Regions from separate parts of the Paenibacillus sp. FSL R7-0273 genome, predicted to be linked through region 2. Evidence: riboswitches for the same ligand, from Rfam matches in the RefSeq annotation. Region 2 holds a riboswitch; the other holds the start of a gene.
The links. A riboswitch is a leader RNA that binds a small molecule or an ion and turns the genes downstream of it on or off. The one in region 2 is predicted to bind glycine.
Positions count from the first base shown of each region.

Region 1: linked by a shared signal. The riboswitch ahead of gcvT (glycine cleavage system aminomethyltransferase GcvT) and the one ahead of R70723_RS30985 (amino acid permease) in region 2 are both predicted to bind glycine.

Region 1 is NZ_CP009283.1:6,701,177-6,717,020, reverse strand. It holds gene R70723_RS28915 (helix-turn-helix transcriptional regulator) at 330-1,172, shown strand; gene R70723_RS28910 (TolC family protein) at 1,229-2,512, opposite strand; gene R70723_RS28905 (beta-barrel domain-containing protein) at 2,526-4,184, opposite strand; gene R70723_RS28900 (peptidase domain-containing ABC transporter) at 4,181-6,406, opposite strand; gene R70723_RS28895 (hypothetical protein) at 6,461-6,826, opposite strand; gene R70723_RS28890 (hypothetical protein) at 6,914-7,132, opposite strand; gene R70723_RS28885 (hypothetical protein) at 7,159-7,377, opposite strand; gene R70723_RS28880 (GyrI-like domain-containing protein) at 7,415-7,891, opposite strand; gene gcvPB (aminomethyl-transferring glycine dehydrogenase subunit GcvPB) at 8,267-9,727, opposite strand; gene gcvPA (aminomethyl-transferring glycine dehydrogenase subunit GcvPA) at 9,724-11,076, opposite strand; gene gcvT (glycine cleavage system aminomethyltransferase GcvT) at 11,073-12,197, opposite strand; glycine riboswitch at 12,446-12,541, opposite strand; gene gcvH (glycine cleavage system protein GcvH) at 12,772-13,164, shown strand; gene R70723_RS28855 (OmpA/MotB family protein) at 13,289-14,164, opposite strand; gene R70723_RS28850 (flagellar motor protein) at 14,161-14,940, opposite strand; gene uvrB (excinuclease ABC subunit UvrB) at 15,121-15,844, shown strand, end outside.
Region 2 is NZ_CP009283.1:7,194,407-7,210,250, forward strand. It holds gene R70723_RS30915 (DUF5696 domain-containing protein) at 1-1,049, shown strand, start outside; gene R70723_RS30920 (carbohydrate ABC transporter permease) at 1,054-1,929, shown strand; gene R70723_RS30925 (carbohydrate ABC transporter permease) at 1,933-2,925, shown strand; gene R70723_RS30930 (lantibiotic protection ABC transporter ATP-binding protein) at 3,065-3,781, shown strand; gene R70723_RS30935 (lantibiotic immunity ABC transporter MutE/EpiE family permease subunit) at 3,708-4,502, shown strand; gene R70723_RS30940 (lantibiotic immunity ABC transporter MutG family permease subunit) at 4,504-5,262, shown strand; gene R70723_RS30945 (response regulator transcription factor) at 5,314-5,976, shown strand; gene R70723_RS30950 (HAMP domain-containing sensor histidine kinase) at 5,964-7,364, shown strand; gene R70723_RS30955 (hypothetical protein) at 7,602-7,841, shown strand; gene R70723_RS30960 (3-ketoacyl-ACP reductase) at 7,924-8,649, opposite strand; gene R70723_RS30965 (iron-siderophore ABC transporter substrate-binding protein) at 8,891-9,988, shown strand; gene R70723_RS30970 (FecCD family ABC transporter permease) at 9,981-11,021, shown strand; gene R70723_RS30975 (FecCD family ABC transporter permease) at 11,018-12,055, shown strand; gene R70723_RS30980 (ABC transporter ATP-binding protein) at 12,055-12,870, shown strand; gene R70723_RS30985 (amino acid permease) at 12,933-14,324, opposite strand; glycine riboswitch at 14,464-14,543, opposite strand; gene R70723_RS30990 (MFS transporter) at 14,693-15,844, opposite strand, start outside.

The DNA of each region.
Region 1 (15,844 bases), 490 kb from region 2:
CCTACTCTTAATGATTGTGATCGTTAGACAAAAGCCATGTTCAAATATAGCACTTGGCTCGTGTCGAAAACTGGCGGAATAGCATAGCAGCTAAAAAAAATGGATTTTAACGAAAAAAGTCAGCCCCTCCGCTGTGGCATTATTCTTAATAGAACAGCTGTAACAGATGGTCCCGTTTATATTAACCTCATATATTAATAAACTGGAAACATAAATTGTATTGTGGGTACAATTATGGGTGTATATTCTATAAAAGGTGAAATCTTGAGTGTGTAAACTTTACATGATACAATACTAAAATCAAATTATGGAATTTAGGAGGGCGTGAATTGACAACAGCGCAGAAAAAGACAAAATTTTGGTACTCACCTAAAGATATTAAGAAGGAGCAACTGGATTTTTTTTATAATGATAAGAAATGTGAAGAATTAAAATCCTTTGAAAAAATGAGAGCGTATTCTTCGCAGGAGACGAAGCAGAATTTCAAATATCATAAAGCAATGATTAGTTCATTACATAATGAAATGCTCAAAATTAGTAAGTATATATCTGTAGACTTTGCAGTTTTTCTGAGTGATGATACGGGAAAAATTCTGGATATTTATCCTTCATCACCAGAGATACAAGCAGAACTGAATAGGTCCGGATTAAGTGTGGGCATAAGTTTTGCCAAACCAGAATTAGGCCTGAACGCAGTTTCGCTTGCGATGGTAATGAATTCAATTGGAGTCGTTAAAGGGAAGGAGCATACAAATCCTATATTTTCCGAATGGAATTGTGTATGCTCTCCCCTCTATTCAGAAGGTGTAATACATGGGTATGTGGATATTTCTTTCTATAAAGGGCAGCCCATTGAGTTAGCCATTCCTTTAATGCGGCAGATTGCAGATAATGTAAGCGTTAGATGGATGCGCAATGATCCTGAACTGCAGCGGTGCAGGTTGGATTTGATTTTCACAGAGTATAGCTTGACAGCGAGGGAGAAGGATGTAGCACAAATGTGGTTGGTAGAAAAAAGTGCTTTGTACATTTCTAACGAGTTAGGAATTAGCGAAGGTACGGTAAGGAATGTCATTAAGAGCATCTATACTAAGATGAATGTAAATGACCGTTGGCAGTTTATCAAGAAACTGTCACCTTCTCCGGCTAATGAGCAGGAATTTATATTATAAATAAAGGAGCCCAGTGTTTTAGGGCTCCTTTATTTATTATTAAACCTGTAAATGCTTCAAATAAGAACCCCGTATGCTATTAAATTCACCTTCTCCAGAAATATCAGATATTCGTATTGTAAGCTGTTCATTTGCTGGTTAGATTGATTAACCTGCCGAATGGCCGTATCCACCTCAGATAAGGTAGCTAAGCCTTTACCTTGCAAGGTTTTAATATCATCTAATGCTTGCATAAGCCTGATATACTCTGCTTTTAATTGGACATTTCTTTGAGAAAGTTTATTAGCTTCAGCTTTATATCCCGTGAATTTTTCTTCGAGCTGCTGCTGGAGGGCATTTCTCTGCTCAAGCTGACTGGACCAGAGAATGTAATAGTAGCTTTTAAGTTCGGGCTCGGAGATCAGGATGGCATCATAATTGTCTTTAGCCAGCTTCACTTTGACATCCTGCTGTTTCAGTTCTAGATTATTAACGGGATCGAAAACTGTATTAAAGTTTTTGGTTGTTGGGATTACAGGTAGAGCGGGTGGATTGATTATAACCTTGCTAAAATCAGTCAAACCTAATTCGTGTTTAAAAAGCTCCATTTGTGCCTGTAGACTGCTTTCCTCACGATTAAGTGCAATTTCCTGCTGTTCAGCTCTAGCCTGGGTCTCTTCCAGTTCCTTCTTTGAAATGAGTCCACTTTTATAGAGTGAATGAGCATCATCTGCCTGGGAGGCTAAATACTGCAAGTCCTGTTTCAAATATTCGATATTCATTATTGCGGAGGAGAGCAGGTAATACTTTTGAATGACATCGTAGCGTACCAATGCCTCTGATTCCTCAACCTCTAACCGGTTGAGTGACTGATTACTCTCGAGCGAGCGCAGTTGGTTACTGTACTCTTTAAGCTGGCTATTTTTAAGTTCTAGATTATAGCTGTTCTGGCTAACATTCTGTGCTTGTATCCATTGATTTATTGAAGTATTTATCATGATTTGCAGTACGATTGACTGTTGGATAGCTGCTTTTTCTTCGTCACTCAGCTGGTCATAGTTTGAAATGTTTTTCAAGAAATCGTTGAAGGAGACAGGTAATTGACCATTTGATGATGTGACATTCTTATCCTCTAGCTTTTTTTTAACGGCATTAATATAAGAAAACTGGGCGTTACTTTCAACTGCTCTCCAATTAGCAAGCTTGACACTGGAGTAGTGACTTAGAGCAAGTTTCACGGCTTCATCCAAGGAAAGGTTTTTGGTTTTTACAGTAGCGGTGGCATCGGCAAAAGCAGTCTCTGAATAAGTAGTAAACAGAATAAAGCAAATCATTAAAAAAAGAAGCCTCACTTTAAGCATGGGCCATTCTCCTTTAATCTCTAAGATTAATCTTCTCCAGAACGAAATCAATAATTTTTCTAGAATCGGTAATTACAGAAGCATTAGCTGTCATCCCAATGCGAAGCTCTCCATGTTCACCATGGCGGTTGATGAGTGGGGTATTAGGAATAGTGGCTTCGACTAAGTAATAGCTCAGGCCATCTTGTTGAACAATAGAGTCTGTGCTAATTGAAGTAATTGTTCCTCGAAGTGAGCCAAAACTTTGTCTGGGAAAGGCGGTAAAACTTAAATCTACCTGATCACCTACTGTTATTTTTCCGGCTTCTGCATTGGGGACGGCAAGACTCATTTTATATTTTGATTCATTTGAAGGGATAATTGCTAGCAGTGACTCTCCAGCTTGTACTATGTCTCCAATATTAGTATCTTTCAGAACGTTGATAGTACCTGAAATTGGTGCTCTAAGTATCTTTTTGTCTCGTTCAAGTTCAAGCACCTTAATATTTTCTTGGAGTGTGGTTAAAGTTTTTGTATCCGTCTCGATTGCTGAATGAATTTGTACAATACGGTCAAGTTTGATTTTTTTTAATTCTGTTTCTTCCCTTACTTGGTTAAGTTTCTGTTGATTAAGCAAGTCACTTTGTTGCTCAGCAAGCCGTTTTTTCTGCATTTCTAAGGTTTCATGTTCTGTAACAGAAGGGTCGTGCCCATTGTGCAGTAATTCTAAACTGTTTTGTATCTCCGCTAATTGCTGGTTGTAATTCGTGATATTGCTTTCTGCACTAAGTAAGAATTCATTCTGAAATTGGCTGATTTGTAAATAAGAGGTTTCATATTGATGTTGCTCTTCTATTATCTGAGCTTTGGGTATAAGGCGTTCCCCCAAACTGAGTGAGCGGTTATAGTTTTCCTTTTTCTCAGTAAATTGGTTAGATAACTGAATATATTTACTTTGATATGAATTATATTGTTCGGTCCGTTTGGTATCTTCAGACGGAAGCAAGTTTTGATTATCTTTGATAGATTGTACAAGCAACTTTTCGTTTGTAATTTCAACATTAAGCAACTTCTCTTTACGCTCTAATTCAATTTTATTTTGAAAAGATTTATTTAAGCTGGTCTCAGCATTCATGGATGCAGATTCTTGCAAACCTACATTCTCGTGAATGGCAGATGTAAGCTGCTCATAAGTCCCTCGGTAGCTCTGCTGCAGCTGGCTATACTCAAGAAGAAATTGCTCTACCATATCGTAATAGTAAAGCTCGTCTGTTTTTTTAGAAGAGAGTAGGTTAGTCATGCTGCTAATGCTTTGTTTATAGAGCTGCAAATATTGAAGTTTTTTTGTGAGCTTGCTAATTTCAGAATTACGATTAGATAGTTCTATATCGAGATCTGTATGCTCAAATCTAATTAGGGGTTCTCCCTGTTTAATCGGTATTCCTTCCTTGATATATACATGTTCTACTGTCCCGTTAAATGAAGTTTGAATGGTACTGACTTTCTCGTTCGGTCTGACCACAGCAGTAGCCTTGGCAACTTCATCAATTTGGCCATTATAAGACCAGACAAGTAGCGATACTAAAATAATGAAAATAATAAATATGAAGGTAGAAATTATAGGGCTAGTTCTAGACTCCATAATTTCTCTACTGTCAGACATTTCCGACAGATTATGAATTTGTATACTCATACAAGAGATACCTCGCTTGTTCTCGTAGAACTTAGTATGCAGTGCTCCTGACTTTGGTCAATTCCGGGGAGCTGATCTTTCCATAGGCCAAAGTACTTTCCGCGGTAATCTAGGAGTTCCTGATGTGTTCCATGTTCTATGATCTGCCCTTGATCCATTACATAAATCCGGTCACAGCGCATAATGGTACTTAATCGATGAGCGATAATAACTGTGGTTATGCCTTCAAAAGTATTAATCGTTTCAGATACAGCCTTCTCAGTTGTAGAATCTAAATTACTGGTTGCTTCATCCATAATTAGAATATCTGGCTGTTTGAGAATCGCTCTGGCGATTGCCAAACGTTGTTTTTGACCCCCGGAGATATTTGCCGCATTCTCTTCTAGCATTGTGTTATAACGTAATGGCAGTTGATTGATAAATTCGTGAGCCTGTGCAGTCTGGCAAGCCTGGGCAATTCTATCAAGGCCAACATCAAGCCCCAAGCCAAGGCAGAGATTATCACGAATCGTTCCGCTGAAGAAAAAAGTGTCCTGAGATATATAAGAAATTCTCTGTCTCAAGCTATCGAGATGGATGTCCTTAATATTAATGTTGTTGATTAGGATTTCGCCAGACTCATGCTGATAAAATTGCATAATTAGCTTGATCAGAGTCGTTTTACCAGAACCACTTTCGCCGACAAACGCTATTTTTTCTCCTTCATGGAGGTGGAAATTGATATCTTTAAGTACAAGGGAACGAGTTCCGTATCTAAAGCTGACATTACTAAATTTAATATCGCCTTTTAAGGAAGTAGGCTGAAGCTTCTGATCTTCATCTTTGTGTTTTTCTGCTTCTAAATCTAGAATCTCTCCCAGTCGGTCGGACGCTACAACGGCTGTTTGCAGAGTTGGCTGTAAATTAATGAGGTTTTGTATAGGGTCTAAGAAGTATGCTAACAATGAGTTATAGGTAATAAGTTGTCCAATCGACATGTTACCTGCTATGACCTGGCTTGCACCAACCCAGAGAATGACGACACCTCCAATTAATTGGACAACGCTTTTTAGAGAACTCTGGACATTGTTGAACAATCCGAAGCTGAATACCGATCTTAGAAAAGAAATGAACTTTTTTTCTGTTTCGAAGCCTACACTAATTTCAGAATTGTAAGCTTTGACGGTTTCTATCCCATCAATCGATTCTACAAGATAGGAAGTGAGTTGAGCGTTCTTCTCCATCTGTTCCCGGTTCAGCCGGTCAAAGGGCTTATGAAACCCCCAGACCAAGGCCAAATATAAAGGTACCATCAGTAGAGTAACCCCAAATAGCATGGCGCTTTGCGAGTATAGAATGAATCCTCCGGCGATAACCATGATAATATCAATCATTAAGGTTAAGGTGGCACTGGAAATTGCATCACGTACTTTTGAGGCATCCATAAGTCTTGAAATGATCTCACCATTTTTACGGGTTCCGAAGAAATTCAGTGGTAGCCTTAAAACATGATGGTAATAGCCAAGGATGAGTGAGATATCTAGCTTCTGGCTCAAGGTAAGTAGGAGATGGCTGCGAAAGGCATTCAAGAGGATCTTAAAGATGTAAAGTACAATAACCCCTGCAGAGATAATATTAAGAGTCTTCTTTAGTCCAAACGGGAGGATTTCATCTAATAAAAATTGAAAATAGAATGCCGAAAAAATACCCAAAACGGTATATAAAATGGACGCTAAAAAAATCCCCATTAGCATTCGTTTCTGAGGAATCAGAAGCTTGAAAAAGCGTGCGAATAATCCTTGGGTCAAGTCACCTTTCTTAAATTCTGGAGTGGGAACCATCAGGATAAGAATACCTGTCCAGATTTTGAAAAAATTATCCGGGGTATACTTTACGATGCCTTTCCCAGGATCGGCGATGATAACTTCTTGTTTTGATATCTTATGAATGACTACATAATGCAATAATGATTGATCTATTATGACATGTGCAACGGCAGGGAGGGGGAAGTTATCAAAGAAAGCTTCTTGATTCCCTTTTACAGCTTTGGCTGTAAAACCTAATTTTTCGGCAGCTTTTACAATTCCAAAAGCATTGGTACCCATCTTATCGGTCCCAGCGATTTCACGTATTTTTGTATTCGGGTATTTTAGCCCATATTGTTTGGAAATAGTGGCAAGACATGCTGCACCGCAATCTGTAGCGTCAAGTTGCTTATAACAATAGAATTTTTTAAACAGGATGAATCCCACCTAATTTGCTTTATTGATTGACTTTTTGAATGAAATTAACTCAAGTTATTTTTTCTTATTTTGGTAATAATAAGTAGCAAAAAAGCCTCCAATCCCAAGTACAATAAACACAACACTCATGGTATGATCTCCTGCAGTATTGTTATCAGAGATAATCCCTCCAGGGAAAATCATATCAATTAAAATTGTTAAAGAAAAAATTAGAGCGTAAATAAATACACAATAGAAAATTTTGTTTTTGGTCTTTGAATAAATATAAAGACCGCCTATAAAAATGAAAAAATTAACTGCAAACCATTGAGGATTTAGAATTTCGGACTTCCCCATAAAGGTGAGAATCAAAATGAGGATGCCTAAAAAAATATCCGTTTTAATTATGAAAGGAATTAGTCTCTCGAATTTTTGCTTCAACGTAATTCTCTGCCGCCTTTCTTTATATGAAATATGAATATAAGAGACATTCTTCAGCGTACATAATGGAAGAATGTCTCTTACGGTTTAGAATGAGGAGCCTACAAGATATCCGGAAGCTACAGTACCAGCAATATAAACAATTGCAGCCGGCACAGCAACAGGTGCGGCAGCTACTGCAGACATAATAGTAACCATCCCGAAGATTCCAGCACCAATGTTACCCCAATTGACTTTGGATCCGCCATTAATGTCCAGACTGTTTTCATGAGTCAGTTCAGTAAAGCCAGCAGAATATACAAGCATTAATAATTCTCTCCTTTAAGTTGTAATTATGGCCGTAATCCTGTACCTACTAAGTATCCTGATACTATCGATCCACCTACTGCCATTGCTGCTAAAGGCAGTGTTACGGGGGCCGTAGTTACTGCCGCCACAACAGTTACCATACCTAGAATTCCATAACAAACATCATTCCAATTTTTCCCTCCTACAACATCAAGCATCTCATCATAAGATAAAAGTTCAAATCTGTTCATTCCGAGTTCCATTTCTTCACCTCCCTTCATGATGAAATGTTAACCCTGACTAGAGAATTGAAGGGTTAATTCCTATAAATATATCTATAATTAAATCTTCCGGGGATTGAGAAGGACTCAGTTCATTTACATTCACACTATAGCCTGCAGTGATGGGTTGTAAGTCATTGGAAGTTATAAAAGACATTGCATCCCGATATGTATTTTCTAATGATGCGGGGTTACCTGTATGTCTTGCATAGACAGCATTTACAAGATGGAATTTTTCTTTGAAGGTATACGGCCCTTCAGGTTGGAAACGTTTGTCTGTAGGAATCAAGATCTCTATATCAACTATATTTCCCGTAGATATTTGCTCTACTCCAAAAGTTGCTGTAACAATTGGACCTTGTTTTTGAATATTGACTCTCTCTAGATATTGTCCAATCTGTTTTAATGTCAGTTGTATATCTTCCTGTTTGATTTTTGCTCTCAATGAAAGTACGTTATCCAGCTTCAATTCTTGGCCAACTGCTATTTTTACCATTGGATTCTCCTTTCAGGTTCTGTTGCGGTATCAGATATTTATATAATTAATATTTATCTAACCCGACTTGGTAAGCATAACAGTGCAATAATTATATACAAATATCCCATTCTAGATATTTGATAAAAATCCCAAATATGATATATTATATGTTTGTTTTTTTAATGGAACGATCGTTGACTCAAACGAGTTTCTGAATAAACGCCAATTTGCACGAACAAATTGATACAGATTTATCGGGCTGTATAACTTCGGTTCCATCTTCCTTTATTTTGACTTGTGCGAGAAGGAGACATATAAGAAAAAGCGGCTAACCGCCAAAGACATAGGTTCTTTGGGATTAGCCGCCTTTATTAGTGAATCATTGTTTATAAATTAACCGCAAGAGCAGTTCAGGACCGGCTTGCGCGCAGCCTGGGTTTCATCCAGACGGCTGATTTCGGTCGTGTGCGGAGCGTTGATGACAATCTCCGGCGTCTCCTGGGCTTCCTTGACAATCTGGATCATTGTATCAATGAAGCCGTCGAGCGTTTCCTTGCTTTCGGTCTCGGTCGGCTCAATCATCATGCACTCCTCGACGGTTAGCGGGAAGTAGACAGTTGGCGGGTGGTAGCCGAAGTCAAGCAGCCGCTTGGCTACGTCGAGCGTACGCACCCCGTATTGCTTGAGATTACGGCCGGACATTACGAATTCATGCTTACAGACGCCCGGGTACGGAATTTCGAAATGCGGCGCCAGCCGGTGCATCATATAGTTGGCGTTCAGCACGGCATTTTCGGACACCTCGCGCAGGCCGTCCGGCCCATAGGTGCGGATGTAGGCATAGGCACGGACAAGAATGCCGAAGTTGCCGTAAAAGGCCTTGACCCGGCCGATGGATTCCGGTCCGCCATAGTTCAGCGAGTAGCTGCTGTCTTCATTCTGTACCACGGAAGGCTGCGGCAGGAAAGGAATCAGGATCGACTTCACGCCGACAGGTCCGGCCCCCGGGCCGCCGCCGCCGTGCGGGGTGCTCATGGTTTTGTGCAGATTTAAGTGTACCACGTCGAAGCCCATGTCGCCCGGACGGGTAATGCCCATGATGGCATTGGAATTCGCTCCGTCGTAATAGAGCAGGCCGCCGGCTTCATGAACGATTTCAGCAATCTCGACAATCTGCGTCTCGAACAGGCCGAGTGTGCTCGGATTGGTCAGCATCAGCGCAGCGGTATCGCTGCCGACTGCTGCTCTCAGTGCTTCAAGATCGACCATGCCTTTGGCGTTGGACGGGATCGTTACGGTATCAAGGCCCGCAGCTGCGGCGCTGGCCGGGTTAGTGCCGTGCGAGGAGTCCGGCACGATGACCTTCGTACGCTTCTCACCGCGGCTCTCGTGGTAGGCGCGGATCATCATCAGGCCGGTCCATTCCCCGTGGGCGCCGGCGGCAGGCTGAAGGGAGACGGCATCCATGCCGGTCAGGGCGGCGAGATCTTTTTGCAGAGTATGCATTAATTCAAGCGCGCCCTGAATGCTCTCCTCCGGCTGGTACGGGTGAATCTTGGCCAGACCCGGGAAGCGGGCAACATCCTCATTAATCTTTGGATTGTATTTCATCGTACAGGAGCCGAGCGGGTAGAAGCCGTTATCGACACCGAAGTTACGGCGGGAAAGGGCAGTATAGTGGCGGATCACATCCACTTCAGACACTTCCGGCAAAAGCACAGGCTCACTGCGCAGCAGTCCGGCCGGAATCAGCGAATCGATGGCCTCCTCCTCAGGAACATCGCACACCGGCAGGGAATAGGCTGAGCGGCCGGGACGGCTAAGCTCAAAAATCAGACTTTGTTCCGGTTTCATAAACAGCCCTCCAATAGCTTGGCGAATTGGTCGATTTCCGACTTGCTTCTTTTCTCCGTAACGGCAACCAGCATATGTCCGGCCAGCTCCGGATAATCACGGCCTAGATCGTAGCCGCCAAGGAAGCCTTCCTTGACTAGCCTGGAATTAATTTCACTGACGCTGCTTCCCTCCGGGAGCTTCAGCACGAACTCATTAAAGAACGGTGCGGTAAATGCAGGAGCTGCGCCTGTAAGCTCTCCGAGCTTGCCTGCAGCATAATGGCTCTTGCGGATATTCAGCTCGCCGACCTCGCGCATGCCCTCTTTACCCATAACGGACAGATAGACAGAAGCGCACAGCGCCAGCAGCGCCTGATTGGAGCAGATGTTGGAGGTCGCTTTTTCACGGCGGATATGCTGCTCGCGGGCCTGCAGTGTGAGCACGAATCCGCGTTTGCCGTTACGGTCAACGGTCTGGCCGACAATACGGCCCGGCATACGGCGCATCAGCGGCTCGGCTACAGCGAAGAATCCGCAGGTAGGACCACCAAGCGAAGCCGGAATGCCCAGCGGCTGTGCGTCACCAACTACAATGTCGGCTCCGAGCTTGCCGGGCGTTTCCAGAACGCCCAGTGCCAGCGGGTTGGCGCTGACTACAAGCAATCCTTTGACCGCATGGATCAGCGGTTCGATTGCCCCGAGATCCTCGATCGCTCCGAAGAAGTTCGGTGACTGAACCAGTACAGCTGCAGTATCCGCGTCAATTGCTTTAGCCAGCTTGGCTTGATCGGTTACGCCGTCTTTATAATCAATTTCCACAACCTCCAGTCCCCAGGCTCCGGCCGATGTAGCCAGTACTTGGCGGGCTTCGGGATGGACGGTACGGGAAACAATCAGCTTTTTGCGTTTGGTTGCGCCTGCTGCCAGAACAGCCGCTTCTGCGAAGGCAGTAGCGCCGTCGTACATGCTGGCATTAGCCACCTTCATCCCGGTAAGCTCGCAGATATAGGATTGAAATTCAAAAATCGCCTGCAGCTCGCCCTGGCTGATCTCCGGCTGATACGGGGTGTAAGCTGTATAGAACTCTGAACGGGAGATCACATGGTTGATGACTACCGGGATATGATGATCATAGATCCCGGCGCCGAGGAAGCTGGCGTGAGTATCAAAATTGGCATTCCGGTCGGCCAGTTCCTTCATATGGCGGAGCAAAGCATATTCATCCAAAGCCTCTGACATCGGCATGGTGCCCTGATAGCGTACAGACTGCGGAATATCGATAAACAGCTCCTCCATGGACTGAATCCCGACAGTCTCCATCATCTCCTGGCGGTCCTGCTCAGTCATAGGCAGATAGCGGTGCTTCATTGCGGCTTCACTCCTTGGCTCTTTTTATAAAACGGTGCTTTGACCACAGCGGCCTTAAGCTGCTTGCCGCGGATCTCCACATAAATCTCTGTGCCGATTTCACTGTAGGCTGCATCGATCAGCGCAAGCCCCAGATTGCGCTTCAGCGTCGGGGACTGGGTTCCGGTTGTTACCTCGCCGATTTTGACGCCGTCTGCGTAGACGGGGTAATGGGAACGCGGAATGCCGCGGTCAATCATCTCAAGCCCGACCAGACGGCGGGGCAGCCCGGCTTCCTTCTGCTTCACCAGCGCATCCTTGCCGATGAAGTCTGCCTTATCCAGCTTGACGAAGAATTGCACGCCGGCTTCCAGAGGAGTGATATCTGCCGACAGCTCCTGGCCGTACAGCGGTAGCTTGGCCTCGAAGCGGAGCGTATCGCGTGCGCCAAGACCGGCCGGCGTCAGACCGTGAGGAGCACCGGCCGCAAGCAGGCCGTTCCATAAGGCGGCGGCTGTGTCCGCCGGAGCATAGAGCTCGAAGCCGTCTTCGCCGGTGTAGCCGGTGCGGGAGAGCAGCACCTCTGCGCCGCAGACCTCGGCACGTTCGATGAAGTGGAAGGGCTTCAGCTCGGCGACAGGAGTGGAGGTAACTTTGCGGAGAATGGTTTCCGCCAGCGGACCCTGCAGCGCCAGGAGCAGGGTATTATCCGAGACATTTACCAGACTGACTCCGCAGAATTCGGCAGTGAGATGCTCCTGCAGCCACTGGAAGTCCTTATCGATGTTGGAGGCATTGACAACAAGCATATAACGTTCTTCACCGAGGCGGTAGACGAGCAGGTCATCCACCACTCCGCCGTCCGGATACAGCATCAGGGTGTATTGTGCGGCACCGTCAGCCAGCCGGCTGACATCGTTGGTGGTCATTTTTTGCAGAAAAGCTTCCGAGCCGCTTCCGCTGACCATGAATTCCCCCATATGCGAGACATCGAATAGCCCGGCCTGATGGCGGACCGCTTCATGCTCCTTGACGATTCCTGTAAACTGAACCGGCAGCTCCCAGCCGCCGAAATCAATGCATCTGGCCTCCGCATAAGCGGAATAAAGGCTGTAAAAAGGCGTTCTCTTCAAAGCTTCCATGTGCTCACTCCCCTGATCTGATTACACAAGCCTAAGGCGGCTGTTCCGTGCCTCTCCGGGCGGTGTCTGCCCGTGATAGACAACAAAAAAAGGACAGAACGGTCGCTAAAATACACACTTAACGTGCATAAAAAGCGTTCCGCTCTGTCCTTTGTACCTGAGAGTTACCCCGCACGGACCCATCCGGCAGGTTTCCCCGTTGGTGATCAGTGTGCTGTAGCAGCAGGTACTGATGCTCTCCAGAGATGCGTCCGGCAAAGGTCCTTTTGCCTGAGAGATTCACCCGCCCGGGGCTTACTCCTTCGGCGCTGTCTTCGGGAGGCAGTCTCTCCCTATGCCATCATTCGCAAAGCATATGTGATTGTCCTGAACAAACATGATCTGAGCGGCGCTTATCAGCGCCATGAAATCTGCTGTCTCCATTAAACCGGGTATTCAGCCGTCCGTCAACATAAAAAACGTCAAAAAGATGACAAAATTAATTTTCCTGTCAGTTATATTGACATTGCGTAAGCTGGTATTTTAGTCTATAACTACATTTACAACACCAAATTCGGAAATGAGGCGGCTTGAAATGAGTGAAGTGTTAGACAACCTGCGGTACAGTGAAGAGCACGAATGGGCTCAGCAGGGTGAAGGACGCGTAGTACGGGTCGGAATTACGGATCATGCCCAGCATCTGCTCGGAGATATCGTATTTGTGGAGTTTCCTGAAGTGGGAGCTGCTATTTCCGCCGGCGACAGCGTGGGCAGCATCGAGTCGGTAAAGACAGTTTCCGAATTATATTCACCCGTCTCGGGAAAGGTGACCCGGATCAATGATGCACTGGAGGCCAGCCCGGAGCTGCTTAACGACGAGCCATACAGCGGCGGCTGGATTTTTGAGCTTGAGCTTGACGCTGAATATAGCGAAGCTGTAGCAGGACTGCTGGATGCGGCTGCCTACCGCGAACTGGTCGGGGAATAATATAATATATTCACATAAAAGCGGCTGCCGGCACCTTTTCTTAAGGATGCCGGGCAGCCGCCGTATAAAGGGCAGTCTTCACACATGGTCGATACTAATGTGCGGGGTCTGTCTTTTTGTGCTGTTATTCCTCTTCCTGCAGCTGCCGGAGCACAATCAGCTCCACCCGGCGGTTCCTCTGGCGTCCCTCGGCAGTAGCATTATCGTAGGCGGGCCGGGTGTCGGCATATCCCGCATACTGAAAGGTGCCGGGATCTAGCCCCTCGCTGTCCAGAAAGAAGCGCAGAACCGAGAGCGCGCGTGCCCCTGACAGATCCCAGTTATCATTGTACTGTGAGCCGGCAGATACAGGGGTGTTATCTGTATGGCCTTCGATGCTGACCGATGCGCCTATGCCGCTGAATAACCCTGAGAGCTGGCGGAGTGCCGGAAAGGCGGGCGGCTTCAGCTCAGCCCGGCCGACATCGAACAAAAAGCGGTCGCTGAGCGTAATGGCAATACCCTGCGGCTTGTCCGCCACAAAGATCTGGTCGCCGAGATTATTGTCCTCAACATACGTTGTTATGACGTCCATCAGGGCGTTAAGCTTGGCTTCCTGTTCGCGGAAAGCGAGCTCGCGCGCAGACGGCGGCTCACTTTCGTCCTGTTCTTCTGAGGCCGGTGTATTTCCGGAGCCGCTGCCTGAATTTTCTGTCCCGCCGTTCCCTGAATTACCGGTTCCGTCTGTGTTGCTTCCTCCGGCAGCAGGCGGGTCCTGAATCCCGTCATCCCCATCCAGCACACCGCTTCCGCCTTCAAGAACAGGGTTGCCGCTCCGGAATGTTTCTGACAGGGAGCCTGTTACAATCCTGTACTTCTCGCTATCCAGACTGCTCATCGCATACATGACGACGAAAAAAATCAGCAGCAGCGTAATCAGATCCGCATAGGTAATCATCCAGCGGTCCCGGGGCTCGTGCTGCCCGTCCGCCTTGCGGCTGCGCCGGTTCCTCTGCTTCATGACAGGCCTCTGAAGGATCTCTCAATATCCGATGAATCGGCGATAAAGGAGCCCAGCTTCTTGCGGACCAGATGCGGGGGATCCCCGTTCTGCAGGGACAGTATGCCGACCAGCAGCATCTCCATGCTGCTTAGCTCTGCCTGGGCACGGGATTTGATTTTGGAGGCGATGGGTAAAAAGATTAGATTGGCGCTGGCTACACCATATAATGTCGCTGTAAAGGCGACGGCAATGGAGGAACCGAGACCCGACGGGTCAGAAAGATTGCTGAGGACATGAATAAGTCCCATGACAGTACCGATAATTCCCATGGTCGGGGCGTATCCCCCGGCAGCTTCAAAAATTTTGGCATAGCCTTCATACTTCAGCTCTTTGGCATCCATATCCAGCTCAAGTATCTGGCGGACCTGGTCCGGATCAGTACCGTCGACGATGAGCAGCAGCCCTTCACGCGTGAACGGGTCAGGATGCTCCTCCGCCTGCTTTTCCAGTGCAAGTACACCGCCCCTCCGTGTAATAGCTGCCATCGAGATCAGCTCCTGGACTTTATCCAAGTCTGTATCAGGCTGTCTTCCAAAAGCCAGGCGCAGCGCAGCGGGAACAGAGCGCAGTCTGGAGGCGGGAAAGCTAATCAGCACCGCAGCGAGCGTGCCTCCGAATACAATAAGGGCGGCGTTTGGCTGAAGCAGTCCGGAAAGGTTGCCGCCTTCCCAGAAAAAACCGCCGATAAGCGCGGCCAGACCGGCCAGGAGGCCGATAATTGAGGTAATATCCATAGGATCAGTCTCCTTAGATTTCTATATATTATGGTTTGCATCCATGTAGGCAACGCTGTATAATAAACGGGAACACGCATTCTTATCTTCCATATTTTTATTACCGTATGGGATTAGAGCATTCAGACCACAATTAGTGGTATATTAATATATTTTAGACGATAGAGGGGAGACGGGCAAATGAGTGATATTGTCGTCAGTACGAAGACTTTTAAACTGGAGTCCGAGTATACACCCCAGGGCGATCAGCCTCATGCCATAGAAGAATTAGTGAACGGCATCCGGCAGGGCAAGAGACACCAGACGCTGCTGGGAGCAACAGGTACAGGCAAGACCTTTACCATTGCACAAATGATTTCCAAGCTTAACCGTCCTACACTGGTTATTGCCCATAACAAGACGCTTGCTGCACAGCTGGCCAGTGAATTTAAAGAGTTCTTTCCAAGCAATTCCGTCGATTACTTCGTCAGCTACTACGATTATTATCAGCCTGAAGCCTACATTCCCTCCTCCGACACCTACATCGAGAAAGATTCCAGCATTAATGAAGAGATAGATAAGCTGCGCCACTCGGCAACGAGCTCACTGTTTGAACGGCGTGATGTTATTATTGTGGCGAGCGTATCGTGTATTTACGGCCTCGGATCGCCGCAGGAATACGGCAGCCTTCTGCTCTCTTTACGTGTCGGTATGGAGAAGCCGCGCAACCAGATTTTGAGCCGGCTGGTGGATATCCAGTATCAGCGCAATGATATGAACTTTGTGCGCGGTACCTTCCGCGTACGCGGTGATGTGGTCGAAATCTTCCCGGCCTCCCAGGGAGAGCATGCAATCCGGGTTGAGCTGTTCGGTGATGAGATTGAGCGAATTACCGAAATTGATGTGCTGACCGGAGAGCTGATCG
Region 2 (15,844 bases):
AGGTGCAGGAAATCATTGACCGTTATCAGGCTGAGGGGGTCAGCGAGCTCGAAATTACAGTAACAGGCTGGTCCAAGAACGGACTGCTTGGCAACCAGCCGGACCACTTTCCGGCGGATAAGCATCTGGGGGGCAGCAAAGGCCTAGAGGAGCTTCAGGCCTATGTCGCAGAAAAAGGCGTCCGCCTGTATCTGAAATCCAATTACGTCAAGCCTTATCAGGACAGCAGCGCCGTCAAAGCCGGTAAGGAAGCGGTCCGGGGGATTAACCGTGAGGTGCTGAAGCAGTACATCTACTATCTATCATCCGGCTGGAACACTGACGACCACTTCTACCTGCTGAAGCCGGATGTCATTGCCGGGCGCGCATCCTCCGAGCTGGACAGCTACCGCAAGCTTGGAGTAGCCGGTGTTGCCTTTGAGCATTTCGGCAGCCTGCTCTACTCCGATGAAGATAACAGCTCACTGTCGGACCGGCGCCAGACAGAAGAGGTATACACCGGCACACTGGAGCAATACCGCAAGGAAGGTCTCCGTACTGCCGTGGATTACGGATATGCTTATGCGCTTGAATCAGCGGACCGAATCGATCAGGTACCGCTGGATTACAGCGGCTTTGTCTATACCGACCGCGCTATCCCGTTCTATCAGCTTGTGGTGCATGGCCTGATCCCGTATACCTCAGCTCCGGTCAACCTGTTCGACGATTCCCGCAAGCAGCTGCTCCGCGCACTTGAGTACGGGGCACTGCCGAGCTATAAGCTGACTTATGCGGCAACCAGCGATCTTCAGCGGACGCTCGAAAACGGATTGTTCACCTCCAGTGTGGACGACTGGCTTAAGCCTTCTGCACAGACCTATCTGGACATGAAGGAACTGTTCGGCCGTGTGGCCGGCCGGCAAATGACCGGTCATGAGCAGCTGGAGGCGCAGGTGTTCAAAACCACCTATGAAGGCGGCGTAAGCATCATTACCAACTACAACGATTACGCTGTCAACGCCGGAGGGCAGCAGGTGGCGGCCTACGGATATGCGGTGACAGGAGGATGATAAAGTGAAAAAATCAAGATTATCAATGCGCGCACGCTATTATATGGAAGGTTACTCCTTTATCTCCCTGTGGCTGATCGGCTTCCTGCTGTTTATGGCTATCCCGCTCGGGCGCTCCCTTTACTACTCCTTTCAAAAGCTGCAGGTCAGCCAGAACGGCCTGATCGCCTCCTTTGTAGGAACAGATCATTACCGCGCGGCGTTCACCACGGATGTTAACTTCCTGCCGCTGCTGAAGGATACCATGGTGTCCATGCTGACCCAGGTGCCGCTGATCCTGATCTTCTCGCTGTTCTGCGCCATTCTGCTGAACCGCAAGCTGGTCGGCAAAACCTTTTTCCGCGGCATCTTCTTCCTCCCGGTCATCATTGCTTCCGGGGCGATCCTCAGCAAGCTGATGGACCAGGGTGCGGCGAATCTGCCAATCTTTTATAACGAGAACCTGTACAGCAAGCTGAGCGCCTTTATCCCCGGTGATCTGCTGGAAACACTGCTGCAATATGCAGAATCGCTGACGCTGGTCATGTGGGATTCCGGGGTTCAGATTCTGATTTTCCTGGCCGGCCTGCAGACGATATCCATCACCCTGTACGAAGCCGCCAAATGTGACGGTGCAACCGCCTGGGAGGGCTTCTGGAAAATCACATTTCCGATGATTATGCCCATGATGCTGGTCAACACGCTCTTCAGTATCGTCAGTTCTTTTACCAAGGCGGATAACCAGATGATGACCCATATTTTGAACGTCGTCTTTAAAACCAATGATTTCGGCTACGGCTCGGCTATGGGCTGGATCTATTTCGTCATTATCTTCCTGATTCTCGGTCTGGTATTCCTCTTATTCCGCAAATCGCTCAGCACCACTGAAGGGAGGAAATAGACGATGTTAAAAGAAAGCGTAAGCCCTGCCCGGACTGCCCCGCTCGAAGCGGTATCGGGTCGTCTGAAGAAAAGCGGCGGAGTGGACAGAATCATCAAGCGGTCGCTGCAGGTGGTCAATATCGCCTTTTATTATCTGGTGATTCTCAGCCTGACCTTCGTCTTCCTGTACCCGCTGCTGTATATGCTGTCCAAGTCGATGATGCAGGCCCAGGATGTGGCGGATGCTACGGTGCAATGGATTCCGAAGGCGCTCAGCTTCCATAATTACAGCCTGGCCTGGCGCTCGCTTAATTTCTGGGGCGGCTTCACCAACAGTGCGATTATCTCCTTCGGAAGCGCGGCGCTGCAGATTATCAGCTGCTCGCTGGTCGGCTACGGCTTTGCCAGATACCGGTTCCCCGGCTATACGCTGTGCTTCGTGCTGCTGCTGTTCACCTTTCTCGTGCCGCCGCAGACAATCGTGGTTCCGCTGTATCTGTTCTTCAGCGATCTAGGCTGGATCAATACGCACCTGCCGTTTGTGGTGCCGTCCATGTTCGGCCACGGCCTGAAGGGTGCGCTGTTCGTCCTGATCTTTATCCAGTTCTACCGCAGAATGCCGAACGTGCTGGAGGAAGCGGCACGGATCGACGGCGCGGGACCGTTCAGAACCTACTGGCAGATCATGTTCCCGCTGGCCAAGCCGGCCATGCTGACGGTCTTCCTGTTCTCGGTGGTATGGCACTGGAACGATAACTTTGAGCCGAACACCTTCCTGACGACGCCGAACTTCTATAATCTGTCCCAGCGTCTGGCGATGTTCTACGGTACAAATAACCAGGCTGCAGAGACGATGTCGCAGATGACCTCCGGCTCCATCGGGATGGCACCGACCGGGCTCAATCAGGTAATGGCCGGCTGTATTCTGACCATCCTGCCGATATTGATTCTCTACCTGTTCGTGCAGCGCCACTTCGTAGAGAGTGTGGAACGCTCCGGCATTGCCGGGGAATAAGCTGCAGCTCCTGATGCCCCTTAGCCGTAACGACGGCCTGGGGCATCTTTTTTATTGGTCCGGGCAGGCCAGTTCCGGGTTCCTTACAAATTCCTTATAACTCCCCTTTACACTGTCTAAGTGGAAAGGATGATATAATATGCCGGACATTATTTTAGAAACCATTAATCTGTGTAAGAGCTTCAAAAAACAGCCCGCCGTAAACAATGTGTCGCTTTCCGTACCCCGGAACACAGTCTACGGGCTGCTTGGGCCGAACGGTGCCGGGAAATCGACGACACTGAAGATGATCGCCGGGATGCTGCGGCCGGATTCAGGGAGCATTACCTATCAGGGGCACGAATGGGCACGGAAGGATCTGAGCGAAATCGGCGTCCTGATTGAATCACCGCCGCTGTATGACAATCTGACGGCCCGGGAGAATCTGCAGGTGCGGACAATGGCGCTCGGGCTGCCGGAATCGCGGATAGCCGAGTCGCTCGCCATCGTCGATCTGTCCCATACCGGAAAGAAACGGGCCGGCCAGTTCTCGATGGGCATGAGGCAGCGACTCGGCATCGCAATTGCACTTCTGAACAAGCCGAAGCTGCTCATTCTGGATGAGCCGACGAACGGGCTCGACCCGATCGGAATTCAGGAGCTGCGGGAGCTGATCCGTTCCTTCCCGGGGCAGGGGATCACTGTCATTCTGTCGAGCCATATTCTCTCCGAGGTGGAGCAGGTGGCCGGTCAGATCGGGATTATCGCCGGCGGACGGCTGGGGTATCAGGGGGCTGCGCCGCATGGGGCGGAGCTGGAAGCCCTGTTCATGCAGGTCGCTGCCGCAGGCCGGAGAGCGGGTGAGGCAGGTGCTTAGACTCATTAGCGCGGAGCAGCTGAAATGGCGGCGCACCTTTATTCCGCAGCTGGTATGGATTACCCCGCTGCTCACCCTGCTGCTCTGCGCCCTTCTGATGGGCGGGCGGTATTTTCAGACCGGAGCCTATAACTGGTGGTATACGATGCTTCTGCCGGGCGCACTGACCCTGGTCTGCTCACTCGCGGTGCAGAAGGATGCCAAGCTGAAGTACCGCGCCCTGCTGGCGCTGCCCCTCCGCCCGCAGGCACTCTGGTCGGCCAAGGTCGCCGCCGTCGCAGGCTGGCTGCTGGGGACCTGCCTGCTGTTCTTCACCGGTGTTACTTCCAGCGGCTGGCTGTTCGGTCCAACGCTGCCGCTGCTGAACAGTGCGGCCGGAAGTCTGCTGATCTTCGTCACATTATTGTGGCAGATTCCGCTCTGCCTGTTCCTCGCGGCCCGGCTCGGCCTGTTTGCCGCCGTTCTGATTAATATGGCCCTTAATATTGCAGGCGTGGTCACCTTTGATATGGGCGGACTCTGGGATTTCATGCCTTACACCATTCCTTTCCGGCTGATGTGCCCGGTGCTGCATATCCTGCCTAACGGCCTGCCGGTCCCGGAGGGCAGTCCGCTGAGAAGCACCGACACGATCCTCCGGGATGTGCTGGCCTCCCTCGCCTGGTTTGGCAGCCTGTTCTTCCTGACAGCGCGCAGCTTCCGCAGACAGGAGGCGCATTAGAATGGCCTCTTTACTCGGACTGTTCAAGGCCGACCTGCTCAAAACCCGCCGCACACCGTTTCTGCTTCTTCATCTGCTGGCCCCGCTCATCGCAGTGTCGGTATTCCTGGCGTATTACTCTTACTCCCCATGGAGTGCTGACGACAAGGTGCTGGCTTATCTCCAGGTGCTGGGCTGTGCCTTGCCAACACTGATTGCTCTGGTCTGTTCAATGGCAGCGGAGCAGGAAGCGCTGGCCGGGCGATTTCAGGGAATGCTGGCGCTGCCCGCCCGGCGGACCAAGGTCTACGCCAGCAAGCTGCTGCTTCTGCTGCTCTACGGCCTTGGCGCCATTCTGCTTGCCGCCGTCCTGTTTGGCGCCGGGTTCCGGTATGTCCTGGGCCAGGATGGCCCGGGTATGGCTTTTTACTGGAGCAGCGCCTTTATTCTGTCAGGAAGCACTGTATTTCTCTATCTGCTGCACGGCTTCATCAGCCTGCGGTTTGGCCGGGGCCCGTCGATTGGAATGGGCATTACAGGCAGTCTGATCGCAGCCCTGCTGCTTACCGGACTCGGTGAGGGCATCTGGCCGTATGTCCCTTTTGCCTGGGCAGCCCGGTTCACCTCCATATGGGCAGCTGCCAGCTCGGGGACTCCCCTATCACCTGCCTTATCGCAGGCCGATACCGGAAGCCTTCTATGTGTAGCGGCAACACTGCTGGCTGCCGCCCTCTCCTGCCTCTGGTTCCAGCGCTGGGAAGGGCGGTCAGCTGATCATTAGATCAGATATCGTTTTTAGATAAACAACTATTATTAAATAGAGGGAATGCATATGGCCAACATACTCGCCGTCGACGACGAGCCCGCCATCCTTGCACTGATCCGCAGTGCCCTGGGCGCCGACCGTCATCTGGTAACAACCATTCAGGACTCCACCACCGTGCATCGGAGCGATCTGGGTTCATATGATCTCATACTGCTCGATGTGATGATGCCCGGTATAGACGGCTTTACACTGTGCCGGGAGATCCGCGCGGCGGTGGATTGTCCGATTCTTTTTCTGACCGCCAAGACGCTGGAGAGCGACCTGATGTACGGGCTCGGGCTGGGTGCGGACGATTATATTATGAAGCCGTTCAGTATCGGCGCGCTGCGGGCGCGGATCAATGCCCACCTCAGACGGGAAACCCGCGAGCGGAGGAAGGTGCTGTACTCCGAGCTCGTTCATTTCAACCTCTCCGGCAGGGAGCTGCTCGCCCGCGGCAGCAGAATTCCTCTGACCAAAGGCGAATATGACATTTGCGAATTTTTGGCGCGGAGCCGCGGGCAGGTCTTTTCCAAGGAGCATATCTATGAGGCAGTCTTCGGGCTTGACGGGGAAAGTGACAGCAGCGCCATCACAGAGCATATCAAGAATATCCGTGCCAAGCTGAACAAAGCGGACATTGAGGCCATTGAGACAGTCTGGGGGATTGGTTACAAGTGGAAGCTGTAAAAAGAGCACCCGGGATGCGCCTGCGCACCTTTTTTCTGCAATATCTCCTAATTTTAAGCGGGGGAACCATTGTGCTGCTGGTCCTGCTGCTCGGCCTGTTTACAGCTGCTTTTTCGGCCGGTGTTATTCTGCCCGCCAATTATGCGGAGAAGGAGATTGAGGCTGTTAAGGCTACGCTTGAAGCGGGTAACGAAGGTGCAGCTGCTGCCATTCCGAAGCTGGCGGACTTCGCTATATTTACAGCCGGAGGGAAGCTGCTTACAGGCAGTCTAAATCCGGACGACGCAGCTCTTGCCCGGGAGCTTATTCAGCAAGGCAAGAACCAGGGCTCCTATTTCTATAGCTCTGCCCTTAACGGAGAGGAGCTCTGGATCTTCCGCTATACGCTAACGCCGCAGTTTGCTTCTCCGCTGCTGCGCAGCAGTCTGCCAAATCCGCAGCTGCTGGGCATACTACTCTTCATTCTTGGTATACTCGCTCTGGCAGCCGTGCTAGCCGCCCGGTTTGGTCGCAGGCTATCGCAGAAAATGGCCGGCCTGCAGGAAGCGACCGACAACATCCGGCAGGAAAATCTGGAGTTCACCGTCCAGCCAAGCGGAATCAGGGAAATTGACGACATGCTGGCCTCGCTGGACCGGATGAAGGAAGCGCTGCAGGCTTCACTGAAGCGCCAGTGGGAGCTGGAGCGGTCCCGCAGGGAGCAGATTTCAGCGCTCGCCCACGACATCAAGACCCCGCTCACCATTATCCGGGGCAATGCCGAGCTGCTGCAGGAAACTGCCCAGGATAAGCACCAGCGGGAGTATAACGGATATATTCTGCAAAGTGCCGGGGATATTGAAGCCTTCGTGCAGGAGGTCATTGATCTGTCCAGTCTACAGGCAGCCCCCCGGCACCGGAAGGCACGGGTACGGCTGACGGATTTCCTTGCCGAGCTGGAGAGCCAGCTGCGGGCCTTATCCTCGTCCTCAGGCAAGGACATTACGGTAGAGGTCATTGCAAAAGAGACGCTGCCTGAGAGGATATTTATAGATAAGGAGCTGCTCCAGCGGGGAATCGTCAATATTCTGGCCAATGCGGCAGAGCATACGCCACTGCAGGGCAAGGTGACACTTGAGGCCGGGCGGAACGGTGAAGGTACCGTATATTTTACAGTTACAGATACGGGCTGCGGCTTCTCTCCGGCCGGGCTGCGGGAGGCGGCAAGCCAATTCTACATGGGCGACCAGAGCCGCAGCTCCGGCAAGCATCACGGGATGGGCCTGTACATTGCCGAATCGGCCGCGCAGCAGCACGGTGGAACGCTGAAACTGGAGAATGCGGCGCCTTCCGGCGGAGGGAGAGTGACGCTGAGTGTTTCGGCCGAAAAAAGCACGGAGCTGATCTAATCGGTGCCTCTAGCCTGCAAAGCGGCTGCTAATCCAGCAAGGTATATTAACCGCGAAATCTCCTCCCGTCAAGAAATATTTCGTAATTAGGCGGCAGAGCCGGCAACTCCCCATTAGAGCTGCTCAAGAAGAAGTTATTCCGCAGCTTGTGCGGCCTGGCCGCTTTTTCCAAGCCCCGTCATCTTCCTGTACAATTAATCCCGGAATGCTGATATACGGCAGGAAAGGAGAGCCCGCATGCATAGTGTGGACAAAATCAGATTTACGCTCTTTTATGGTGACCCCCCCCAAACAGACAGCTTCGGCTATATGGAACTCAACCGGGAGGGCAATATGATTGCGCTATACACCAAGGATGGGGAGGAAATGGATATCTATGGCGGGCATGAGTTCGTCAGAGTGGGTACGCTCGGCAAATTCGATGATAAGGACCGTGATCATTTCTACACCTTATTAGAAAAGGACGGGGTAGGCTGAGCTATCCGGCTGACCGTTAGCCTGCAGCAGACAAGGAAAAGGCCACCCCTCCCGGGATGGCCTCTTATTCATTGTCCGCGGATCAGAACGGATTCGTAGCAATAAAGCTCGCCGTCTTCACATACACACGCGGGTTCAATCTCAGCTGGTCGATAATGAACTCTGCGATATCCTCAGGCTGGACGAACTTCGCGTCATTGTTCTCCTTGATCAGGTTCAGATCCAGTGCAAGATCTGTTGCAATCGTGCTCGGGGTCAGCGCCGATACACGGATGTTGTTGCGGCGGACCTCCTGGGCCAGGGATTCGGTCAGGCCGATCATGGCAAATTTGGAGGCGCTGTAAGCACTGGAGGTAGCTGCGCCGTTCAGTCCGTTAGTCGAGGAGATGTTAATGATATCACCGGCATTCTTGTCGATGAGCTGCGGCAGCACAGCACGGGTAACATAATAGGTCCCCATGAGGTTGACGTCAATCATCCCCTTCCACTCTTCAGGGTCCATCTCCAGCAGTGTGCCGAATGTAGCAATCCCCGCGTTGTTAATCAGAATATCCGCAGCACCCAGATCATTCTTGAGTGCTTCAACCGCCGCATCTACCTGCTCTTTTGAGGAGATATCTGCAGCCGCATAAGCAGCCTTAACCCCATAGGTCCCGATTTCAGCAGCCAGCTCCTTCAGCAGCGATTCTGTTCTGGCCAGCAGGCCTACATTTACGCCTTCCTTGGCAAGCGCAATAGCCGTTGCCTTTCCGATTCCTCTTGCAGCTCCGGTTACGATTGCTGTTTTTCCTTGCAGTGATTGTGCCATGTAAGCAGGCTCCTCTCTATTTTTCTTGGAAATATCCTCATTTATTATACTATGCCCGGACAACCAGAGCTAAATGCTGCGCATGATATTGACAATCTAAATATACCAAAGGCCGGGGCAATCCAAATTTTATTTACCATTTTTTTATTGACACCGGTCCCGATTGCATATATATTGTTCGATAATGAGAATCGTTATCAAGTATTGTTAAATACACAATATAAAGGATGGGGTCACACAAATGAAACACATGAACACAACAAGAAAGTATACTTTCAGAACGCTGCTTGCTCCGCTTGCGCTTACACTTGCGCTGGTAGGCTGCGGTAACAACAATGCTTCAAATAGTGCGGCTTCCCCGACAAACGCTGCGGCTACCACTGCACCAGCTGCTACAGAAGCACCGGCTGCTACAGATGCCGTTCAATATCCGGTTACAATCAAAACTGCACTGGGCGAGGCTGTACTTGAGAGCAAGCCTGAGCGTGTAGTTACCATTCAATGGGGTAATCAGGACGTTGCCCTCGCGCTGGGTGTTGTTCCAGTGGGCTTCTCGGCAGCAAACTTCGGCGTTCAGGACGACAGCGGTCTGCTCCCTTGGACCAAACAGAAGCTGGACGAGCTGGGCGTAACCGATCCAAACGTATTCCAGGATACAGACGGCCTTGATTTCGAAGCGATCTCCGATGCTGATCCGGATGTCATTCTTGCCGCTTACTCCGGCATCACACAAGAAGACTTCGACACACTGAGCCAGATCGCTCCGGTGGTCGCTTACCCGGTCTCCCCTTGGACCACCACATGGCGTGAGCAGGTTAACCTGATTGCTGAAGGCATGGGCATGAAGGCCGAAGGCGAGCAGTTGATCAAGGACACCGAGGACCTGGTGAACGAAAAGCTGACTGCCTATCCGCAAATCGCCGGCAAAAAAGTCGTATGGGTTAACTTCTCCGCTGACGACCTGTCCAAGCTGCATATCTATGCGCCACTTGATTCCCGCGTCTCCTTCCTGTACGAGCTGGGAATGGAATATCCGGAAAGCATCACCAGCCAGATTACGGATCCGACAAGCTACTCTCTGAGCCTGAGTTCCGAGAACGTAGAAGCACTCAACGATGCAGATTTGATTATCGGATATGGCAATGACGAACTACTGAAGGCTCTTCAGGCAGATTCCCTGCTGGGCAAAATCCCTGCGATTGAGCGCGGTTCAGTTGCTTTCATCGACAGCGATACACCGCTTGTTGCTGCCGGAACGCCTAACCCGCTGCCTATTGCCTACACTATTGATGAGTATCTGAAGCTGATCGGCGGAGCTATCGACAAGATAAATGAATAGTTCTGAGACTTCTGAATATAAAAAGCCAGCCCTGCATACCCCGCGGAATTTCACGCTGGTCCTGATCCTCTGCTTCATCCTGCTTGGCTTATGCATTGTCGCCTCGCTGGCCTTGGGCTCGCGTGTGACCAGCTTAAGAGAGCTGCTCGACGGTTTATTTCATCCGGACGTGCAGTCCTTCGGAGCCAACGTAGTCCGCAAGCGGATATCCCGGACAGTATTCAGCATAATGTGCGGTGCAGCGCTCGGCGTATCCGGGGCGCTTATGCAATCGGTCACCCGCAATCCTATTGCGGACCCGAGTATACTGGGAGTCAATACCGGCGCTGCCTTGTTCGTAGTGTGCGGAATTGCCTTTCTAAACATAAGCTCAGCCAGCCAATTCATTTGGCTGGCTTTGGCCGGAGCTGCGCTTACTGCAGTATTCGTATTCGGAATAGGTTCAATGGGGCGTGGCGGAGCCACCCCCATTAAGCTCGTTCTGGCGGGTGCTGCGACAAGCGCGGCCCTTTCGTCTCTCGTCACTGCCATCATGATCCCGCGTTCCTATGTTATGGATAAATTCAGGTTCTGGCAGGTGGGCAGCGTCGGTTCAGGAAGCTGGGATAACATCTCCACCTTCATCCCTTTTCTGATCGCCGGCATGCTGATTGCCGTGCTGACAGCGCCTGCGCTGAATGCGCTGGCCCTGGGCGATGATGTCGCCACCGGACTCGGTGTTAAGACAGGCTTTCTGCGGTTTACCGCCGCTCTCGCAGGAGTTGTCCTTTGCGGTGCAACAACGGCGCTTGCAGGCCCGATCGGTTTTATCGGCCTTTTATCCACCCATGTTATCCGCCTTATTCTGGGCCCTGATCTGCGTTTTGTCATTCCCATGTCGGCGGTTGCCGGAGCTATTATTCTTACCGTAGCCGATGTCGGCGGCAGGCTGCTCGGCAGCCCCGGAGAGCTTGAAGTCGGTGTTGTGACAGCGTTCATCGGAGCACCGATATTAATCATATTAGCTATGAGATCGAAAGTGCGGTCCTTATGACAAATCATCTACCTTCAACCGAATTTATCATGGCTGGCAGACGGCAAAGACGCCGCCGCTGGATACTGGTTACCAGCCTTTTGGGCGTTCTTGCCTGTGCACTCTGTATAGCTATGCTGCTGCTCGGAAATACCATCTATCCGCTTTCGGAGGTAATCCGGGCCCTTTCGGGAGAGCAGATTAAGGGCGTTTCCTTTGCTGTGAGTACAATCCGTCTGCCGCGGATGCTGGCCGGCCTGTTTGCCGGATTTGCTTTTGGCGTTGCAGGCTACACCTTCCAGACGATGCTGCGTAACCCGCTGGCTAATCCGAATGTCATCGGGATTACGTCCGGCTCCAGTGCGGCTGCTGTGTTCTGTATTGTTATCCTTCATGCCGGCGGGGCTGTGGTTTCTCTGGCCGCTGTCCTTGCCGGTCTGGCTACTGTCATTCTGATCTATATCCTGTCCAGAGGAAGAACCTTTTCCATCGGGCGTCTGATCCTTGTTGGTATTGGCGTACAGGCGATGCTCGATGCCATAATCTCCTATCTTCTGCTGATCAGCTCGGAGAAGGATGTACCTACAGCTATCCGCTGGCTGACCGGCAGTCTCAACGGCTCGCAGATGAGTGAGCTGCCTCCGCTTGTGCTTACAGTAATCATTTGTGCGCCTATCCTAATTCTGCTGGGCAAGCACCTTGATATTCTGGAGCTTGGGGAACAATCTGCATCCTCACTTGGCGTACATACGGACAAGACCCGGATCCTGCTGATTGTCGGCTCTGTCTGCATGATTGCTATAGCCACTGCAACAACAGGTCCGATAGCCTTTGTCTCCTTCCTTTCGGGACCGATTGCCAAAAGACTGACCGGGGCCGGCTTCTCCGGCATTGTCCCTTCAGGACTGGTTGGCGTTGTTCTGGTTCTGGCGGCAGATCTGATCGGCCAGTTCGCCTTCGTGACCCGCTTCCCGGTAGGTGTAATCACCGGGCTGCTCGGAGCGCCGTATCTGATATACCTGCTGATCCAGATGAACCGGAAGGGAGAATTATAATGAATCAGGCGCATACTTTTAAAGTCGAACGCCTCGTAGCAGGCTATGAGAATAAAACGGTCATCCAGGATGTCAGCCTTGTGCTGCCGAGCAGCAAAATCAGCGTCATTATCGGCTCCAACGGCTGCGGCAAGTCCACGCTCCTGAAGACGATGGCCCGGCTGATCAAGCCCTCCTCCGGCACCATTACGATTGACGGAAAGCCGCTTGCCAAAATCGCCTCTAAGCCCCTGGCCCGCACGGTCGGAATGCTGCCGCAGTCGCCGATTGTTCCGGAGGGAATTTCCGTAGCTGATCTGGTCGGCCGGGGCAGATTTCCGCACCAGTCGCTCTTCGGCAGCTGGAGCAAAAAGGACTATGAGGCCGTTGCCGAAGCGATGGAGATTATGAAGATTACGGAATTCGCCAATCATCATATTGATGAGCTGTCCGGCGGCCAGCGCCAGCGCGTCTGGATCGCCATGGCACTGGCGCAGCAGACCGATATCCTGTTCCTTGATGAACCGACAACGTTCCTCGACATCACCTACCAGGTAGAGATTCTGGACCTGCTGACCGATCTGAACCGCAAGCACGGCACTACCATCGTCATGGTGCTGCATGATATTAACCTGTCGGCCCGGTATGCCGACCATATCTTTGCCCTTCATTCAGGCAAGCTGGTTGCTGAAGGCACACCGGATAAGGTTATTACGAGCACCCTGGTCAAAGACATCTTCGGACTGGACTGCGCGGTAATCAAGGACCCGGTTGCCGGCTCGCCGATGATCGTGCCCAAGGGACGCTATCACGCCGATTATGTGCCTGTTCCTTAGCGGATACAGATAGCCCGATATAAATAAAACCACCCCGGTTAACGGAGTGGTTTTTATTGTGTCTACAGCTGGATATGGTTCCCGGCACCGGTATTAATTCCGGTCTCCCCGCGGCTCTTCTGCTTCCTGCTTCTCACCAGATACAGGACGAACAGCAGGATGAACCAGACCGGAGTGAACAGCAGCGCCGGACGGGTCTCCTCGGCAATCAGCATAATGATCAGGATTGCTGCGAACAGCGCCAGAACCATATAGTTAACTGCCGGAGTGAACGGTGCCTTGAATTTGGAGGCAGCCTGCAGGTCCGGACGGTTCCGCTTGTATTTGATGTGGCATACCAGCACTACGCCCCAGACCCAAATAAAGCAAATGGCGCTGACCGTAGTCACAATGCCGAAGGCCTGCTCCGGAACCAGCTTGCTCAGCAGCGCACCGGCTGAAACAACCAGTGTAGAAATGAACAGCGAATTGGCCGGCACATGATTTTTGTTCAGCTTGCCGAACCGGGCAGAAGCCTGATCCTTGCGGCTCAGATTGTAGAGAATCCGGCTGGTCGAGAACATCCCGCTGTTGCAGGCCGACGCAGCTGAGGTCAGGACGACGAAGTTGATAATCCCGGCAGCAACCGGAATACCCACGAGGCTAAAGGTTCTTACGAACGGGCTCTCCGCCGGGCTGAGCTGGGTCCACGGGTTAACGCACAGCAGAACGAACAGCGCGCCAACGTAGAAGAACAGAATCCGCAGCGGGATTTTGTTAATCGCTGACGGGATATTTTTCTCAGGATCAGCCGTTTCTGCCGCCGACACCCCTACGAGCTCTACACCGACATAAGCAAACACGACCATCTGGAAGGAGAACAGGAAGCCTGTGATGCCGTTAGGGAATACTCCGCCATGCTGCCACAGATTGCGGACCGTTACCGCTCCTGCATCTGTCTTGAAGCCCATGACGAGCAGGACAATCCCGAGCCCGATCAGGGCAAGAATCGTAACCACCTTGATTAATGCGAACCAGAACTCCAGCTCGCCGAAGCTTTTGACGGTCAGCAGATTAAGTCCCAGCAGAATAATCAGACAGATGACGGCAGGTATCCACTGCGGGATATCAAACCAGTATTGCACATAGACCCCTACCGCAATGACATCGGCCATCGCCGTCATAATCCAGCAGAACCAGTACGTCCAGCCTGTGACAAAAGCGGCCTTAGGCCCTAAATAATCCTCAGCTATATCCGTAAAGGACTGGTACCCCGCCTTGGACAGCAGCAGTTCCCCCAGTGCCCTCATTACAAAAAACACAGCGATTCCCACAATCAGATAAGTGAACATGATCGACGGACCCGCCTTTTCAATCGCCCGCCCTGATCCCAGGAATAACCCTGTTCCAATCGTTCCTCCAATTGCGATTAACTGTACGTGCCGGTTAGCCAGCTCTCTCTTTAACTCTGCCATGCCTGTTTCCCCCTTATGATTACAGCCTGCTGCTGCCAATAAAAAAAGAGACTGGATACGATCATCCAATCTCCCGGCTCATAAGAATATCAAACACTACCCGCCCTGCGGGCAGCAGCCCGCAAGGCAGATAAATATTCAGTACTCTTCTGTCCTTTTGCCTGAGATTGTGAACCCTTCGGCGCTGCGGTAGCCCGCAGTCTCTCCAGAAGCTGCTCCTGCTATAGTGTGATCCATAGCATTCATAGCCTGTAGTGTATTAAGTTGGTGAAGCGTTAATGCATTCTGATATTCTAACATATTACTCGCGGTGTGAGTATTAGAGCTGTGAAAAAAGTCTCATTGCCAATTTTATACTTAACGTGCGCCTAACCCTGTACCTGCTCCTCCTCAGCCTTTCCGTAAAACTTGAGAAAAACAATGATACCGATCACCGCTACAACGATGCCCGACCAGAAAAACCACACCTGCACCCCGTACCGGTCTGCAACCGGCCCGGCCAGGGCCAGCCCGATTGGAGAAGACAGCATCCCGATGCTGGAAACGAGCGAAATGACGCGCCCTAACGTTTCCGGCTCGTAAGCCTTCTGGATCATAGCCATATAAGGGCCGTTGAACAGCGGCGCAGCAGCGCCCATGAAGAAGGAAAGCACAGCAAAGGCCACGAAGGCTCCGCTGCCGACAACTCCGCTCAGCAGACAGGTCAGGCCGATAATAACAAGGCTTACGCTCATATAGGTGGAGTCACGCCACTTGGAGGACAATACCGACAGCAGCACGCCCCCGATGATCATGCCGATGCCGAATACCGCCTCTATAACACTCGCGCTGTATCCGCCCCGGCCAAAGTGCTCCAGCGTCATCAGCGGGAACAGCATGGCCAGCGGCATGAAGACAACACTAAAGCCTGCCATGGCAATCGTAATAAAGACAATCTGCTTAGAGGAAACAAAGGTCCGCCAGCCGAGAATGAACTCCTGCCGGAAGGACGGTGCCTGCACCACTTCCGGCTTCGGCTGATGAATCTTCACCATCAGCAGCATGACGTTAGCGATCAGTGCGCCCGCCACATCAAGCAGCAGCACGGTTCCCAGCGATGTAGCCGAGTATACGGCGATCCCAAGCGCCGGTCCCAGGATGCTGGAAGCGGAGAAGACCATCTGCTGCCAGCCCGCTACCCGGGTTAACTGGTCCTCCGGGGCAATCAGCGGGACGGCCGCCTGGAAAGACGGCGCGTGGAACGAAGAGGCCACGGAGCGGATGAACAGTACGACATACACAACCCACAGGCTCGGGTCGCCCCATAAATAGTAAGCGCCCAGGATCAGGCTGGTGACAGCAATCATGCTGTCGGAGATGATCATGGTCCGCTTGCGGTTCCAGCGGTCCAGCCAGACGCCGATGAACGGCCCCAGGATGGCCTGCGGCAGGAAGCCGACCAGCCCGGCGATCATCAGCACAGAGGCTGACCCTGTCGTTTCTGTCAGATGCCAGATAATCGAGAACTGCACCATCGATGA